Regions from separate parts of the Neobacillus sp. plas4 genome, predicted to be linked through region 1. Evidence: predicted binding sites of a transcription regulator. Region 1 holds the regulator's gene; each other region holds the start of a gene.
The links. The regulator CtsR, encoded in region 1, represses protease genes until heat stress. The targets are predictions, from matches to a motif close to ATGGTCAATAAAGGTCAAACA.
Positions count from the first base shown of each region.

Region 2: the regulator CtsR is predicted to act here: its motif matches at 1,761-1,781, upstream of clpP (ATP-dependent Clp endopeptidase proteolytic subunit ClpP).
Region 3: the regulator CtsR is predicted to act here: its motif matches at 2,391-2,411, upstream of clpB (ATP-dependent chaperone ClpB).

Region 1 is NZ_CM170152.1:138,222-143,522, forward strand. It holds rRNA gene AC2TFD_RS00670 (23S ribosomal RNA) at 1-1,802, shown strand, start outside; rRNA gene rrf (5S ribosomal RNA) at 1,882-1,997, shown strand; gene AC2TFD_RS00680 (CtsR family transcriptional regulator) at 2,666-3,127, shown strand; gene mcsA (protein-arginine kinase activator protein McsA) at 3,158-3,706, shown strand; gene mcsB (protein-arginine kinase McsB) at 3,708-4,781, shown strand; gene clpC (ATP-dependent protease ATP-binding subunit ClpC) at 4,795-5,301, shown strand, end outside.
Region 2 is NZ_CM170152.1:5,020,823-5,026,123, forward strand. It holds gene rpoN (RNA polymerase factor sigma-54) at 1-231, opposite strand, end outside; gene AC2TFD_RS25415 (LysM peptidoglycan-binding domain-containing protein) at 892-1,404, shown strand; tRNA gene AC2TFD_RS25420 (tRNA-Arg) at 1,567-1,638, opposite strand; gene clpP (ATP-dependent Clp endopeptidase proteolytic subunit ClpP) at 1,839-2,444, shown strand; gene AC2TFD_RS25430 (HPr family phosphocarrier protein) at 3,028-3,285, opposite strand; gene whiA (DNA-binding protein WhiA) at 3,310-4,260, opposite strand; gene AC2TFD_RS25440 (gluconeogenesis factor YvcK family protein) at 4,290-5,273, opposite strand; gene rapZ (RNase adapter RapZ) at 5,270-5,301, opposite strand, start outside.
Region 3 is NZ_CM170152.1:1,565,776-1,571,076, forward strand. It holds gene AC2TFD_RS07825 (molybdopterin molybdotransferase MoeA) at 1-442, shown strand, start outside; gene mobB (molybdopterin-guanine dinucleotide biosynthesis protein B) at 430-981, shown strand; gene AC2TFD_RS07835 (Crp/Fnr family transcriptional regulator) at 1,014-1,706, opposite strand; gene AC2TFD_RS07840 (YjzC family protein) at 1,964-2,143, shown strand; gene clpB (ATP-dependent chaperone ClpB) at 2,422-5,016, shown strand; gene AC2TFD_RS07850 (YjzD family protein) at 5,056-5,241, opposite strand.

The DNA of each region.
Region 1 (5,301 bases):
GAGTGCGTAATAGCTCACTGGTCGAGTGACTCTGCGCCGAAAATGTACCGGGGCTAAACGTAACACCGAAGCTGTGGATTGACATCTACGATGTCAGTGGTAGGAGAGCGTTCTAAGGGCGTTGAAGCTAGACCGTAAGGACTGGTGGAGCGCTTAGAAGTGAGAATGCCGGTATGAGTAGCGAAAGATGGGTGAGAATCCCATCCACCGTATGCCTAAGGTTTCCTGAGGAAGGCTCGTCCTCTCAGGGTTAGTCGGGACCTAAGCCGAGGCCGAAAGGCGTAGGCGATGGACAACAGGTTGATATTCCTGTACCACCTCTTTATCGTTTGAGTGATGGGGGGACGCAGGAGGATAGGGTAAGCGCACTGTTGGATATGTGCGTGTAAGCAGGTAGGCTGGTGAATAGGAAAATCCGTTCACCGTAAGGCTGAGCTGTGATGCCGAGGGAAATATAGTACCGAAGTTCCTGATTCCACACTGCCAAGAAAAGCCTCTAGCGAGATAAAAGGTGCCCGTACCGCAAACCGACACAGGTAGGCGAGGAGAGAATCCTAAGGTGAGCGAGAGAACTCTCGTTAAGGAACTCGGCAAAATGACCCCGTAACTTCGGGAGAAGGGGTGCTTTTTGAGGTGAATAGCCTCGAAGAGCCGCAGTGAATAGGCCCAGGCGACTGTTTAGCAAAAACACAGGTCTCTGCGAAGCCGCAAGGCGAAGTATAGGGGCTGACGCCTGCCCGGTGCTGGAAGGTTAAGAGGAGGGGTTAGCTCTAAGCGAAGCTCTGAATCGAAGCCCCAGTAAACGGCGGCCGTAACTATAACGGTCCTAAGGTAGCGAAATTCCTTGTCGGGTAAGTTCCGACCCGCACGAAAGGCGTAACGATCTGGGCACTGTCTCAACGAGAGACTCGGTGAAATTATACTACCTGTGAAGATGCAGGTTACCCGCGACAGGACGGAAAGACCCCGTGGAGCTTTACTGTAGCCTGATATTGAATTTTGGTACAGCTTGTACAGGATAGGTAGGAGCCTGAGAAGCCGGAGCGCCAGCTTCGGTGGAGGCGTCGGTGGGATACTACCCTGGCTGTATTGAAATTCTAACCCTCACCCCTGATCGGGGTGGGAGACAGTGTCAGGTGGGCAGTTTGACTGGGGCGGTCGCCTCCTAAAGAGTAACGGAGGCGCCCAAAGGTTCCCTCAGAATGGTTGGAAATCATTCGCAGAGTGTAAAGGCACAAGGGAGCTTGACTGCGAGACCTACAAGTCGAGCAGGGACGAAAGTCGGGCTTAGTGATCCGGTGGTTCCGCATGGAAGGGCCATCGCTCAACGGATAAAAGCTACCCCGGGGATAACAGGCTTATCTCCCCCAAGAGTCCACATCGACGGGGAGGTTTGGCACCTCGATGTCGGCTCATCGCATCCTGGGGCTGTAGTCGGTCCCAAGGGTTGGGCTGTTCGCCCATTAAAGCGGTACGCGAGCTGGGTTCAGAACGTCGTGAGACAGTTCGGTCCCTATCCGTCGTGGGCGCAGGAAATTTGAGAGGAGCTGTCCTTAGTACGAGAGGACCGGGATGGACGCACCGCTGGTGTACCAGTTGTCTTGCCAAAGGCATCGCTGGGTAGCTATGTGCGGACGGGATAAGTGCTGAAAGCATCTAAGCATGAAGCCCCCCTCAAGATGAGATTTCCCATAGCGTCAAGCTAGTAAGAACCCTGAAAGATGATCAGGTTGATAGGTCAGAGGTGGAAGCGCGGTGACGTGTGGAGCTGACTGATACTAATCGTTCGAGGACTTAACCAATTTTTAAAAGATGAACTCGTTTTTACTAAACTTCTTCTGACATTATCTAGTTTTGAGGGAATGAACCTCAATTAAATAGTCTGGCAGCAATAGCGAGAAGGTCACACCCGTTCCCATACCGAACACGGAAGTTAAGCTTCTCAGCGCCGATGGTAGTTGGGACTTTGTCCCTGTGAGAGTAGGACGTTGCCAGGCAAATGAAGCACAACCTGATTAGGGTTGTGTTTTTTTGTGTTATTTGGATGTTTAAAGGGTGGAGACAGAATAGTTATAGAAGATTCATGCCCGTATGATGGTGTTTTACTAAAAAGAGGAACGAATGTTGGTTATTCGTGCCCATGCGGTGGTGTTTTACTAAAAAGAGGTAACAAAAGCTGGCTATTCGTGCCCGTGCGGGGGCATTTTTATTGAAAAGGGGAACGATAGTCGGAGAATTATGTAATCTGATTTCCAAAAGAGGTCATAATTAAGGTTTGAGGGAATCAGAACCCCAATGTGATTCCCTCAAACCTGATTTTCCCACGAGAGAGGGAACCAAGCCAACTCTTTGATTCCCTCAAACCTGATTTTCCCCACGATAGAGAGAACCAAGCCAACTCTTTGATTCCCTCAAACCTGATTTTCCCACGATAAAGGGAACCAAGCCACTCTTTGATTCCCTCAAGCTTAATTCTCCCACGATAAAGGGAATCAAAAGCCACAAAGCTCCTCCACCCCCTACAAATTACCTAAAAACTAATTTAACAGGTTTCACACACGCGAAATATGGAGAAAATCATTAGTAGCAGTTGTTTGCAACTACATAAAATTTTCAGTATAATTAAAGTCAAAGATAGTCAAAGTCAGATGAAGGAGGTGGGAAGATGAGGAACATCTCCGATATTATCGAAAAGTATTTGAAGCAAGTGCTAGAAATGAGTGAGCAAGAGCATGTTGAAATAAAGCGCAGTGAAATTGCTGATAAATTTCAATGTGTTCCTTCACAAATCAATTATGTCATTAATACACGCTTTACCATTGAACGAGGATATATCGTAGAAAGTAAACGCGGGGGAGGCGGATATATTCGAATTATGAAGGTTCAGTCACATGATTTAGTTGACGTAATCGATCATTTACTATCACTCTTTGATAATCGTATTGCACAGTCTACGGCAGAAGATGTTATCTATAGACTAGTCCATGAGGAGATAATCACAAAAAGAGAAGCGAAAATTATGTTAAGTGTTATTGATCGTTCAGTCTTATATATTGATCTTCCATTCCGAGATGAACTTAGAGCTAGAATGTTAAAAGCAATGTTAACATCATTGAAATATAAATAATATATACCAGCTAGAGAGGTGAAATAAAAAATGATTTGCCAGGAATGTAATCAAAGGCCTGCTGCACTGCATTTTACAAAAATCATCAACGGTGAAAAAACGGAAGTTAATCTTTGCGAAAAGTGTGCCCATGAAAAGGGCGAGATGTTTATGATTACTGGAGGATCTGGTTTTACTTTTAATAACCTATTAGCAGGTCTATTAAATATAGATACTACTGTTCAAAAGCAAAATCAAAATACGTTCCATCAGGAAGAAATTCTCCAGTGTAATGTATGTTCGATGACCTTTCCGCAATTCATCAAAGTGGGGCGTTTCGGATGTGCCCATTGTTATGAGACATTTCATGAGCAGCTTCCGCCAGTTTTAAAGAGACTTCACAGCGGGAATTGGTCACATAGCGGTAAAATACCGAAAAGAATAGGTGGAGGTATTCACCTAAAAAAACAAGTAGAAAATCTAAAAAGTGAACTAAAAGAATTAATCCAACAAGAAGAATTTGAGAAAGCTGCTCAGATCCGAGACGAAATCCGAACACTTGAAAAAGAATTACCGGGCAGCAATAAGGGAGGGGAATAACGTGTCGCTTGAACGCTTTATTAGTCAAGCAGTCAGCTCATGGATGAGCGAGGAGGGACCTGATTCAGATATTGTCCTTAGTTCCCGAATCCGTTTAGCCCGAAACTTTGAGAATGTAAAATTTCCAACATTATTTTCCCACGAAGAAGCACAATCCATTATTTTAAGGATGGAAGAAATACTCCGTGAATCAAATTTTTCAAAGTTTGGGCAAATGGAATTACTAAAAATTGATGAATTACAGCCTTTACAAAAAAGGGTGTTAGTAGAAAAGCATTTGATTAGTCCAAATTTAGCAGAGGATTCACCATATGGTGCAGTTCTTTTAACCGAAAATGAAGAAGTTAGTATTATGATTAATGAAGAGGATCATATCCGCATTCAATGTTTATTTCCAGGACTGCAATTAACAGAGGCTTTGGCCGCAGCAAATGAATTGGACGATTGGCTTGAGAGTTTTATTCACTTTGGTTTTGATGAGAAGCACGGATATCTTACAAGCTGCCCTACGAATGTAGGTACCGGTCTCCGAGCTTCAGTCATGATGCATTTGCCAGGGCTTATTTTGACCCAGCAAATAAATCGTATCATTCCGGCCATTAATCAGCTGGGATTGGTTGTAAGAGGGATCTATGGTGAGGGGAGTGAAGCGCTCGGCAATATATTTCAAATCTCCAATCAAATTACATTAGGAAAGTCAGAGGAAGATATTTGCCGTGACCTAAAAGGTGTTGTAAGCCAGTTAATTTCACAAGAAAGGTCTGCACGTGAAGCATTACGCAAAACTTCGAACATACAATTAGAAGATAGAGTATTCCGATCTTATGGTGTGTTATCCAATAGCAGGATCATTGAAACGAAAGAGGCTGCAAAGTGCTTATCTGATCTTCGCTTAGGTATTGATATGGGATACATTGATAATCTCCCTAAGAATATTTTAAATGAATTAATGATTTTAACGCAGCCAGGATTCCTGCAGCAATACGCAGGCGGGCATTTAAGACCAAATGAAAGAGATATAAGACGAGCAGCCCTAATTCGAGAACGACTAAAAATGGAGCAAGATAAAAGGTGAGGAGGAATGGAATATGATGTTTGGCCGTTTTACTGAGAGAGCTCAAAAGGTATTAGCTTTAGCACAAGAGGAAGCAATTAGACTAGGACACAACAATATTGGAACTGAGCATATTTTATTAGGTTTAGTCCGTGAGGGAGAAGGCATTGCTGCAAAAGCGCTTTATGGGCTTGGACTAGGTTCTGAGAAAATTCAAAAGGAAGTAGAATCGTTAATCGGAAAGGGCCAGGAAGCATCCCAAACGATCCACTACACACCTAGAGCGAAAAAGGTTATTGAATTATCTATGGATGAGGCTAGAAAATTAGGACATTCTTATGTTGGTACAGAGCATATTCTCCTTGGCTTAATCCGTGAAGGAGAAGGTGTAGCAGCAAGAGTTCTTAATAACCTAGGAGTAAGTTTGAATAAAGCACGTCAACAGGTACTTCAATTGCTAGGCAGTAATGAATCTGGCGGACATCAGGGAGGGACCTCAGTCAGCGCAAATACTCCAACTCTCGACAGTCTAGCTAGAGAT
Region 2 (5,301 bases), 1.2 Mb from region 1:
CTCTTTTTCTGTATGGTTCGTATGTTTCCTCCGATTGCGGTCTATTAATGGGTTAATAGGCTGAATGTTTTGATTCTCAACCTGTAAAAGGGGATTTTCAAGTGCCTTGTTTTCTAAAAAAGAAGAAAGCTCCTGAGCTGTATATTGTAATAGTGCAATCGCTTGTGTCAATTCCTGTGTCATTGCCAATTTCAATGTTTGCTGTTGCCATAAACCTGCCTTTAGATCCATTACTATTCCCCCCTTGCTCTATTTTACATGATGATGGCTGTTTCGTGTATGGTAAATAACATTTACAAATAAAAAACCTCCTGGGAAATGTGAATTTCACAAGGATTTATTGATTGTTTTAAAATTATTATATTGATTCATTCTTAATTTTTTTCATAAGGCAATCAGCTGGAAGTGAACCTTCGGCTTAATACCTCTTTATTTTTAAGTACAGACGTTTATTAGTATGTAATTTGAAAATTTGATTATCGTTTAATCTTTAAAGGAGGCGGCCGGTCGGCAATTTTATCGTTTACAGGGTAAACTCGTCCAATCTATTTTGATTATAAATTCATATATTGTAGCTAATTGAACAAGAAGAAGGCGGTGTATGAATTGACAATAGTTGCAAAAAAGGAATTTATTTATACAGTTCGTAAAGGGGACACTCTTTTTCGGATAGCTAGGAGATTTGGAAGCTAGGTAAGAGCAATCGTACAAGCAAACCACTTATTTTCACCAGTTACCGATTCTGGGGTTATCTTTCCCGGAAATGTATTAGTCGTTCCAAATCTATCAAAATTAGGAAAGGTATTTTATGTAGTAAAATCCGGAGATTCAGTAAGTGGGATTGCTTCGAGATTTAGCACATTTACCGATTTAGTATCAGGTATCAACAACTTGGCGAACCCTAACCTTATTTTTCCTGATCAACAATTTCTGGTTCCTGTTTTTATCTATGAAATCCAATCCGGGGATTCCCTTTTTGACATTTCGCGTAGATTTGGAATATCGCTTTCTAGTATTATCAAAGCAAATCTAGACAGACCTGGTTTTCAAAAAGACATAATATGGCCAAATTTTCATTTAATACTCCCTTTGCCAACTTCCCGAAATATTGTTGTATGGACTCCACTTCCCGGGACAAAAGTTGTTAGCAATCAGCGAATAGAAGGACAAGCAAGAGCTTTCGAAGCAGTTCTTAATCATGAACTAATAGATGCAAATGGAGTGATCGTATCCAATGAGCGTTTTACATTGACGGGTGCTGGAGGTCCCAAGTATGGTAATTTCAGCAGTACGTTACCATTTGACAGAACACCAACTGTAAGCACAGGAGAACTTCGAGTTTTTACAAGAAGTCCTCAAGATGGGAGTATTCAAGATCTCGTTAGAATAATAGTACTTTTTTAATGATACAGAAACTGCTGCTTTCCCATCCTATCCACTTCATACAGTTCTTTAACGAGCTTCAAGGGAGATAAGTGAGCGTAACTTTATTGCAGAAAAAAATTAAAAAAAGTGCCCTATGCTTTATAAAGCGTAGGGCACTTTTTTAATTAACAAAGTTTATGACGCGCTCGGAGGGAATCGAACCCCCATTTTAAGAACCGGAATCTTACGTGCTATCCGTTGCACCACGAGCGCATATGTGCGACTTATATATTATATGCCATTTCAAGAAATTTTGCAAGACAGATTAGGGTTAAAATTGTCTTTCAGTGGTTATGCTGTAGTAGTGAAAGTTGTCGAACATTTTAAAGACGAATTGTTTGACCTTAATTGACCATCAGTGTATGATTACAATACATAAGTAAATATTTTTCATACTTAAAGGAGGAAGAAAAATGAATTTGATTCCTACAGTTATTGAACAAACAAACCGTGGTGAAAGAGCATACGATATTTATTCTCGTCTGTTAAAAGACCGTATTATTATGCTTGGCAGTGGTATTGACGATCATGTTGCGAACAGCATTGTCGCACAATTACTTTTCCTTGAAGCTGAAAACCCTGAGAAGGATATATCCATTTATATTAACAGCCCTGGCGGAAGTATTACTGCTGGTATGGCAATTTATGACACAATGCAGTTCATTAAGCCGGATGTACAAACGATTTGTATCGGTATGGCTGCATCAATGGGTGCCTTCCTACTTGCAGCAGGAACAAAAGGCAAGCGCTATGCGTTACCAAATGCAGAAGTAATGATCCACCAGCCACTAGGCGGTGCACAAGGTCAAGCGACTGAAATTGAAATAGCTGCTAAACGTATTTTATTCCTTCGTGAAAAATTAAACGGTATCTTAGCCGATCGTACTGGTCAGCCTTTAGAGGTCATCCAAAAGGATACAGACCGCGATAACTTTATGACTGCTGAAAGAGCAAAAGAATACGGTCTTGTTGACCATATTATCACTAGAAGCATTACAGAAGAAAAGAAAGATAAGTAAAAGTGGAGCAGCCGTTGGTTTATGACGGCTGTTTTTTTGTGCCTATTGCCTGAGGTGGAGTGACCGGACTGTTGCTTGGATAAGTTCTCGGGCATTGCAGAGCTGCTCGAGTGACCTAAACTCATTTAGTGAATCTCTTTAGGTCACTATGAACCTTCAAAGTTCCCCAGATCCATCCAAGCTTTACATCTCGGTAACTATGAACTCTCATAGTTACCCAGACCCATCCAAATTTTATATCTCGGTCACTATGAACCCCCCATAGTTACCCAGATCCATCCAAACTTTACATCTCGGTCACTACGAACCCCCTCATAGTAACCCAGATCCATCCAAACTTTACATCTCGGTAACTATGAACCCCTCATAGTTACCCAGACCCATCCAAATTTTATTTCTCGGTTACTATGAACCCCCCATAGTTACACAGATCCATCTAAATTTTATATCTCGGTCACTATGAACCCCCCATAGTTACACAGATTCATCCAAATTTACATCTCGGTCACTATGAACCACATAGTTCCCCTACCCATATATAGGAAAAGAGTTTGACCAATTTTAGGTCAAACTCTTTCAAGGTTTATTGTTCATTCTGAACAAAAAGAGATAATGCTTCAACTGCTTTTTCTTCATCATCGCCTTCAGCGACAATATTTACAGCCACGCCTGAACCAACAGCTAAACTCATAAGCCCCATAATGCTTTTTGCATTTACCTTTTTACCATCTTTCTCTAAAAAGATATCAGATGAAAATCTGTTTGCTTCCTGCACAAATAATGCTGCTGGTCGTGCTTGAAGACCTGTTTTCAATTTTACTTCTACTTGTTTCTCTACCATTTTTAAATCCTCCTCGTTTGTTCTCTAATTTCTTGAAGCCATTTCGCCTAAGCGTAACTTATCAGCGATTTCATCTATCTTTCTTAACCGATGATTAATTCCTGATTTACTAATTGTACCTCCGCTAACCATTTCTCCTAATTCTTTAAGAGTTACATCCGTATAATGGAGCCGGAGTTCTGCTATTTCTCTTAACTTTTCAGGTAAAATATGCAATCCAACCGTATTGTTAATATATCGTATATTCTCAACTTGACGAATGGACGCACCAATGGTCTTATTTAAGTTCGCAGTTTCACAATTAACGAGCCTATTAACTGAATTTCTCATATCCCGTACAATCCGTATATCTTCAAAGCGAAGAAGAGCATTGACTGCACCAATGATATTTAAACACTCAGTAATTTTTTCTGCTTCTTTTAAGTAAGTAATATAACCTTTTTTTCGCTCAAGCGTTTTACTATTAAGACCAAATTTATTCATTAATTCGCACAAGGAATCGTTATGTTCCTTATATAGCGAAGCAATTTCCAAATGATAAGAAGAAGTCTCCGGATTATTAACGGAACCGCCAGCAAGAAATGCACCGCGTAAATAAGAACGTTTACAGCATTTCTTTTTTACTAGATCATCGGATATATCATGGATGAAGGTAAATCCTTCACCAAGGATCCTCATATCCTCTAGTATTTCCTTCGCACGCTGTGATAGACGGACAATGTAGACATTGTTCTTTTTTAAACGCATTTTTTTCCGAACCAATAGTTCTACAGGTACATCATAGCTCTTTTTTATTAATGTATAAATCCTTCTAGCAATCGCAGCATTTTCGGTCTGAATATCAACAATTAACTTACGGTTAGAAAAGGACATAGACCCATTCATTCGTATGAGGGCAGAAAGCTCTGCTTGAATACAACATGGCTTTATTTCCAAATTCGTTAATTCTTTTTTCGTTTCCGAAGCGAAAGACATCCCTTCACCCCCTTTTATCCCAAATAGTATTACGCTTCATAACGCCTTTTGGTTTCACTTATAAGGATATTATACAATATTTTCGCAACCTTTTTTGGATCGTGTCTAAGGGCCCCGTTTTCCTGTATGGCTATATCTGCGTGAACCACCTCTAGACCAAGTTCCATAATGGTGTTCAAATCATAATAAACAGGATTTGCAAGTTCTTCATTGTACCGGAGCTGAATATCCTCAGGAATTTCTTTGTTGTTAACCAGAATTGTATCCATAAAGGCACATGCCATATGATCATAAATAGCCTTCACATGGTCACTCGCTGTAAATCCGTGTGTTTCTCCTGCCTGTGTCATTAAATTGCAAATATACACCTTTTTAGCATGCGAACGGCAGACTTCTTCTCCTAATCTTGGTACAAGTAAGTTAGGTAAAATACTTGTATACAAACTCCCCGGACCTAAAATGATTAAATCCGCCTGTCTTATGGCCTGTATTGATTCCGGCAGCGGCGTGATCACTTCTGGTGTTAAAAAAACTTTTTTTATTTTCTTTCCGGAATAAGGAATTTTAGATTCACCGGATACGACTGTCCCATCCTCCATTTCTGCATGAAGTACAACACTTTGGTTGGCTGCAGGCAGAACCTTCCCTCGCACATTTAATACCTTACTCATTTCTTGAATAGCATGAACAAAGTTCCCTGTTATCGATGTCATGGCCGCCAAAATCAAGTTCCCCAGCGAATGACCGGATAATTCATTGGAGGTTTTAAAACGATGTTGAAACATTTCTTCTACTAAGGGTTCAACATCGGATAAAGCAGCTAACACATTACGGATATCTCCTGGAGGCGGAATTTGCAAGTCATCACGGAGTCTTCCTGAACTTCCGCCATCATCCGCAACTGTAACAATAGCGGTAATATCGACTGGATATTGTTTTAACCCCCGCAATAAAACCGGCAATCCTGTTCCACCGCCAATGATGACGATTCTCGGCTGTCCCAACTCTCTCATGTGGTCTGGTCCTTTCTCCTCTCAATGT
Region 3 (5,301 bases), 1.4 Mb from region 1:
GCTGGGTGCTGAGGTTTTATTTAATAAAGTGGCGATGAGACCTGGTAGTGTTACAACGGTAGCTCAATTCGAAGGGAAGCTTCTATTTGGGTTATCTGGTAATCCTTCGGCCTGCTATGTTGGATTTGAATTGTTTACTCGGCCGATTATTCGAAGAATGCTTTTTTCTGCCAAACCACATCTGCGAAAAGAAAAAGCGGTACTTGAGGTTGATTTTCCTAAAGCTAACCCTTTTACGAGATTTGTCCGCAGTGCTTTTTCAATCAAAAATGGCAGCCTGTATGCAACACCAAGTGGATTAGACAAATCGAATATCATCATGAGTCTTTCTGGAGCTAATTCCTTGATGATTCTTCCAGGAGGGACCAGAAGCTTTAAAGCGGGTGATGAAGTAGATATTTTGCTGCTTGAAGATCAAGTTGGCAGTGAATGGCCTTGGTAAAGTCCATCATTTTTCAAGTGGCAGGATATCAAAATTCTGGTAAAACCACTTTTTTATTAAAACTGCTTCAAGTATTAAAAAAGGATGGATTTAAGATAGTCACCATTAAGCATCATGGGCACGGTGGTAGGCCGGATATACCACTTCAAAAGGATTCGTCCAAACATCTCGATGCAGGAGCAGCTGCAGCATTGGTTGAAGGGGATGGCAGGATGGTCGTGCAAGCTGAAGATTCGGCTTGGACCCTTGATGAACAAATTCGTTTTATGGGTTTTTTTCGACCGGATTTCATTTTAATTGAGGGACATAAAAAAGAGGCCTATCCAAAACTACTCATTTTAAGGAATGATGACGATCTATCACTCATTAGAAATGTAGAAAATATTAAGGCTGTCATTGTTTGGGATCAAGCTTTAACGAAAGTGGTAAGGGAATATCTGACGGTTCCAGTCTTTCATATTTCCGAAGACAATGCTGTGATGGAAATTTCGAAACAATTAATTAAACTTGTTAATCAATTTGATAATAAAAGAAATTGACTAAAAAAAATCGGTCTAAGCGACCGATTTTTTTAGTCAATTTTACAAATTTCTGGGGAGCAGTCTTCACAATCAATTTCATTCTTTAGATAATCAAGGTCATGGATGGTGATTGAACCTTTATCAATGGAAATAATTCCTGTTTTTCTTAAATCACTTAGTAATCGATTCACTACTTCCCGTGATGTTCCACAAAAATTTGCTAATTCTTGATTGGTTAATGGTAATTCAATTAGAATTCCCTGATTTGTTTTTGTACCGTAACTATTAGTAATACGGATAAGTGTAGAATATAAGGCACCTTTCTTACCATGAAGAACGAGGTCTCTAAATTTAGTTTGTGTTTTCCGATATTGTTGACTCATCCATTTCATAAATTCAAGCGAGAGTTCAGTGCTCTGTGCAAGTTTTTCTTCAAGGTCTACTTTCATGATAACAGCCACTTCGCCGCTTTCAGCTACACGTGCACTTAACAGATACTTTGGCGCTGTTGAAAACAAATCTAGTTCTCCAATAAAGTCTCCTCTTGAACACATTCTCAGTGTTAGTTCCCGGCCATCAGGTATTATCTTTCCGATTTGAATGATACCACTTTGGACAATATATAATTCATTGGCTACAGAGCCTTCTTGAAACAGAAAAGTTCCCTTTTCAATTTTCTTTGTATGGTGAACTGTCTCAAACAGTTGGGTTAATTTTACAGGTAATTCTATTATTGACTGCATACGAATAACCACCTTAAAGGGGCGAAATCAATCGCTAATTTGTATTCCTAAATAAATGACAGTCAAGGTTGCATTTACTAGATAATACTATAATTATATTGTTAACAAAGCTTATATATCAATAATTGTGGCATAAATTCATACAATCGTCAAAATTGACCATAAGCGATATAGTGACATTATTTCATAATTATTCCTTTAATGGCCCCGGATATAATGGAAATAATAAAGATGTACAAGAAAAGGAGGGACAGTTAATGGGTCAAAGCAGGCAGTTTAAATCTGGACAAAGAGCACCGAACAATGGTGTATATATAGAAATCGGTGATACAGAGTCAAATGTCAATAATCCAAAAAAGATTAAGTTAAAAGCAGGGGACAGGTTTCCGGAAACATCAAATGACGAACGTGTATGGACCTACCAGCGTAAACCTTAAATTATTCACAAGGCTATCTTTCGTAAAGATTGTTGTTAAAATCTTAAAGCCGATTTTAACGTGGAAATAGCTATTTTGCACTTTAGAATAAAGTTTGCAGGCTCTTTTCTTATTGAGTAAACTTAGCACAATCATTTAAATTTGTTCCAAATTGACAAAGTTTAGAAAAGAGCCCTTAAAAAAGTCATCCCAGGTGGATGGCTTTTATTTTCTATTTAATTACATATTCGTATATAATAAAAGTAAATAGGTCAAAAAAGGTCAAAGGGGTGTGAAATATGGATATAAATCGTATGACAGAACGGTTGCAAAAGGGGATAGTAGATGCCCAATCGTTGGCAATAAAGAGCAGCCATCAAGAGGTTGACGAACCCCATTTATTCTTAACACTTCTTCGTCAAGAAGATAGTCTATTACGAGTGATCCTGGAAAAGGCTGGCATCAAGGCAGATGTTGTTGAAAAATCATTACAATCAGTTCTTGATAAAAAACCACAAGTTACCGGAAGTGGTACAGAGCATGGGAAATTATACATTACTTCTAAGCTTCAGCGGCTTTTTGTGAGTGCTGAAGATTTTGCTGCCAAATTTTCAGATGACTTTATGTCGATTGAACATATATTATTAGCTGCTTCCTATACAGGCGATTCAGAAATACAAAAGATTATTAAATCAAACGGAAAAACTCCAGAGGATATCTTGTCCGCAATTAAGGAAATAAGGGGGAACCAAAGAGTGACATCACAAAATCCCGAAGCCGTTTACGATGCCCTTAGTAAATATGGCAGAGACCTTGTGGCAGAAGTAAAAGCAGGTAAATTGGATCCTGTTATTGGAAGAGATACTGAAATTCGGCATGTAATTCGAATTTTATCAAGAAAGACTAAAAATAACCCTGTTTTGATTGGTGAGCCTGGAGTGGGGAAAACAGCAATTGTTGAGGGGCTTGCTCAGCGAATCGTGAGGAAAGATGTTCCTGAAGGATTAAAAGATAAAACAATTTTCTCATTAGATATGAGTGCATTAATTGCAGGGGCTAAGTTCAGGGGTGAATTTGAAGAAAGATTAAAAGCGGTACTAAATGAAGTGAAAAAAAGTGAAGGACAGATTCTATTATTCATTGATGAGCTTCACACCATTGTTGGAGCAGGAAAAACGGATGGGGCTATGGATGCTGGAAATATGTTAAAACCGATGCTGGCTCGTGGTGAGCTGCACTGTATTGGGGCAACCACCCTTGATGAACATCGAAAATATATTGAAAAGGATCCTGCCCTGGAACGCAGATTTCAGCAAGTACTTGTTCAAGAACCTAATGTGGAAGACACCATTTCTATTTTACGTGGCTTAAAAGAAAGATTTGAAGTTCACCATGGTGTGAAAATCCATGATCATGCTCTTGTGGCAGCTGCAACTTTATCTGACCGGTATATTTCCGATCGCTTTCTGCCGGATAAAGCGATTGATCTAGTGGATGAAGCATGTGCACTAATACGAACAGAAATTGATTCTATGCCGACAGAACTTGATGAGGTAACACGGAGAGTAATGCAGTTAGAAATAGAAGAAGCGGCATTAAGAAAAGAGCAGGACGATGCAAGCAAAAAAAGACTCGATACTCTCTTAAAGGAGCTGGCAGAATTAAAAGATCATGCAAACAGCATGAAAGCACAGTGGCTGCATGAGAAACAAGGAATTCAAAAATTGCAGGATAAAAGGGAGCAACTTGAAAAACTCCGAAGAGAATTGCAACAGGCAGAAGATAAATATGATTTAAACACTGCAGCAGAACTCCGACATGGTCGGATTCCTTTGGCTGAAAAAGAACTGAAAGAACTGGAATCAGCTGCGTCGAAGCAAGAGAAGCTTCTTCGTGAGGAAGTGACAGGAGAAGAGATATCAAACATTGTTTCAAGATGGACAGGAATCCCACTCTCTAAGCTGGTAGAAGGTGAAAGGGAGAAACTCTTGCGATTAGAATCCATATTGCATGAGCGAGTTATCGGACAAAATGAAGCGGTCCAATTAGTTGCAGATGCCGTTTTACGGGCCCGTGCTGGAATTAAGGATCCAAACAGACCGATTGGTTCTTTTCTCTTCTTAGGACCAACCGGTGTAGGAAAAACTGAACTTGCCAAAGCATTGGCAGAGGCATTGTTTGACAGTGAAGAGCAAATGATTCGAATCGATATGTCCGAGTATATGGAAAAACACGCAGTTTCACGGTTGATTGGAGCCCCTCCAGGATATGTGGGATATGAAGAAGGCGGACAACTAACGGAAGCTGTTCGAAGAAGACCTTATTCTGTTATTCTGTTGGATGAGATTGAAAAGGCACATCCGGAGGTATTTAATATTCTCTTACAGGCACTAGATGATGGCAGAGTTACAGATTCACAAGGAAGGGTAGTGGATTTTAAAAATACAGTCATCATCATGACCTCTAATATTGGTTCTCATTTCTTACTAGACCGGAATGAAAATGAGGTAGAAATATCAGAGGCAACAAGGGAAAAGGTTCTCGGACAATTGAAAAGTCATTTCCGACCTGAATTTTTAAATAGGATTGATGAAACCATTCTTTTTAAACCGTTATCGTTAACCGAAATAAAAGATATCGTAGTAAAAATGATGAAGGAACTTCAAAGCAGATTAAAGGAAAAGGAGATAGAAGTGGTAATTGCAGACAGTGCAAAAGAGTTTATTGCTGTAAATGGGTTCGACCCTATTTATGGAGCCAGACCATTAAAAAGGTATATTCAAAGAAATATCGAGACAAAACTAGCTAGGGCTATCATTGCTGGCAAGGTCCAAGAGCACTCTGTTGTAAACATTACAATAGAAAAGGAAGAAATCGCAATCACAATTAACTAAACAAAAAAGGTCATCCGAATAATGGATGACCTTTTACATTTAGTGTTTTTGAGCAGGTTCATTTGGAATGACTGAAGTTGCAATAATAATCAAAATGGCAACAGCAACAGATATAATCGCCCCTGTACTGAAGTCAAAAACTCCGCCTTCTGTCATTGAACTAACTACATATGAAAGCATTTGCACTAAAAGAAATGTCCAGAAAAAAGTCCAAAAGTATCGCACTATGTATCACCTCTACCCTATTTATCATCTTAAATAATATTAACATAAGCTTTTGAAATA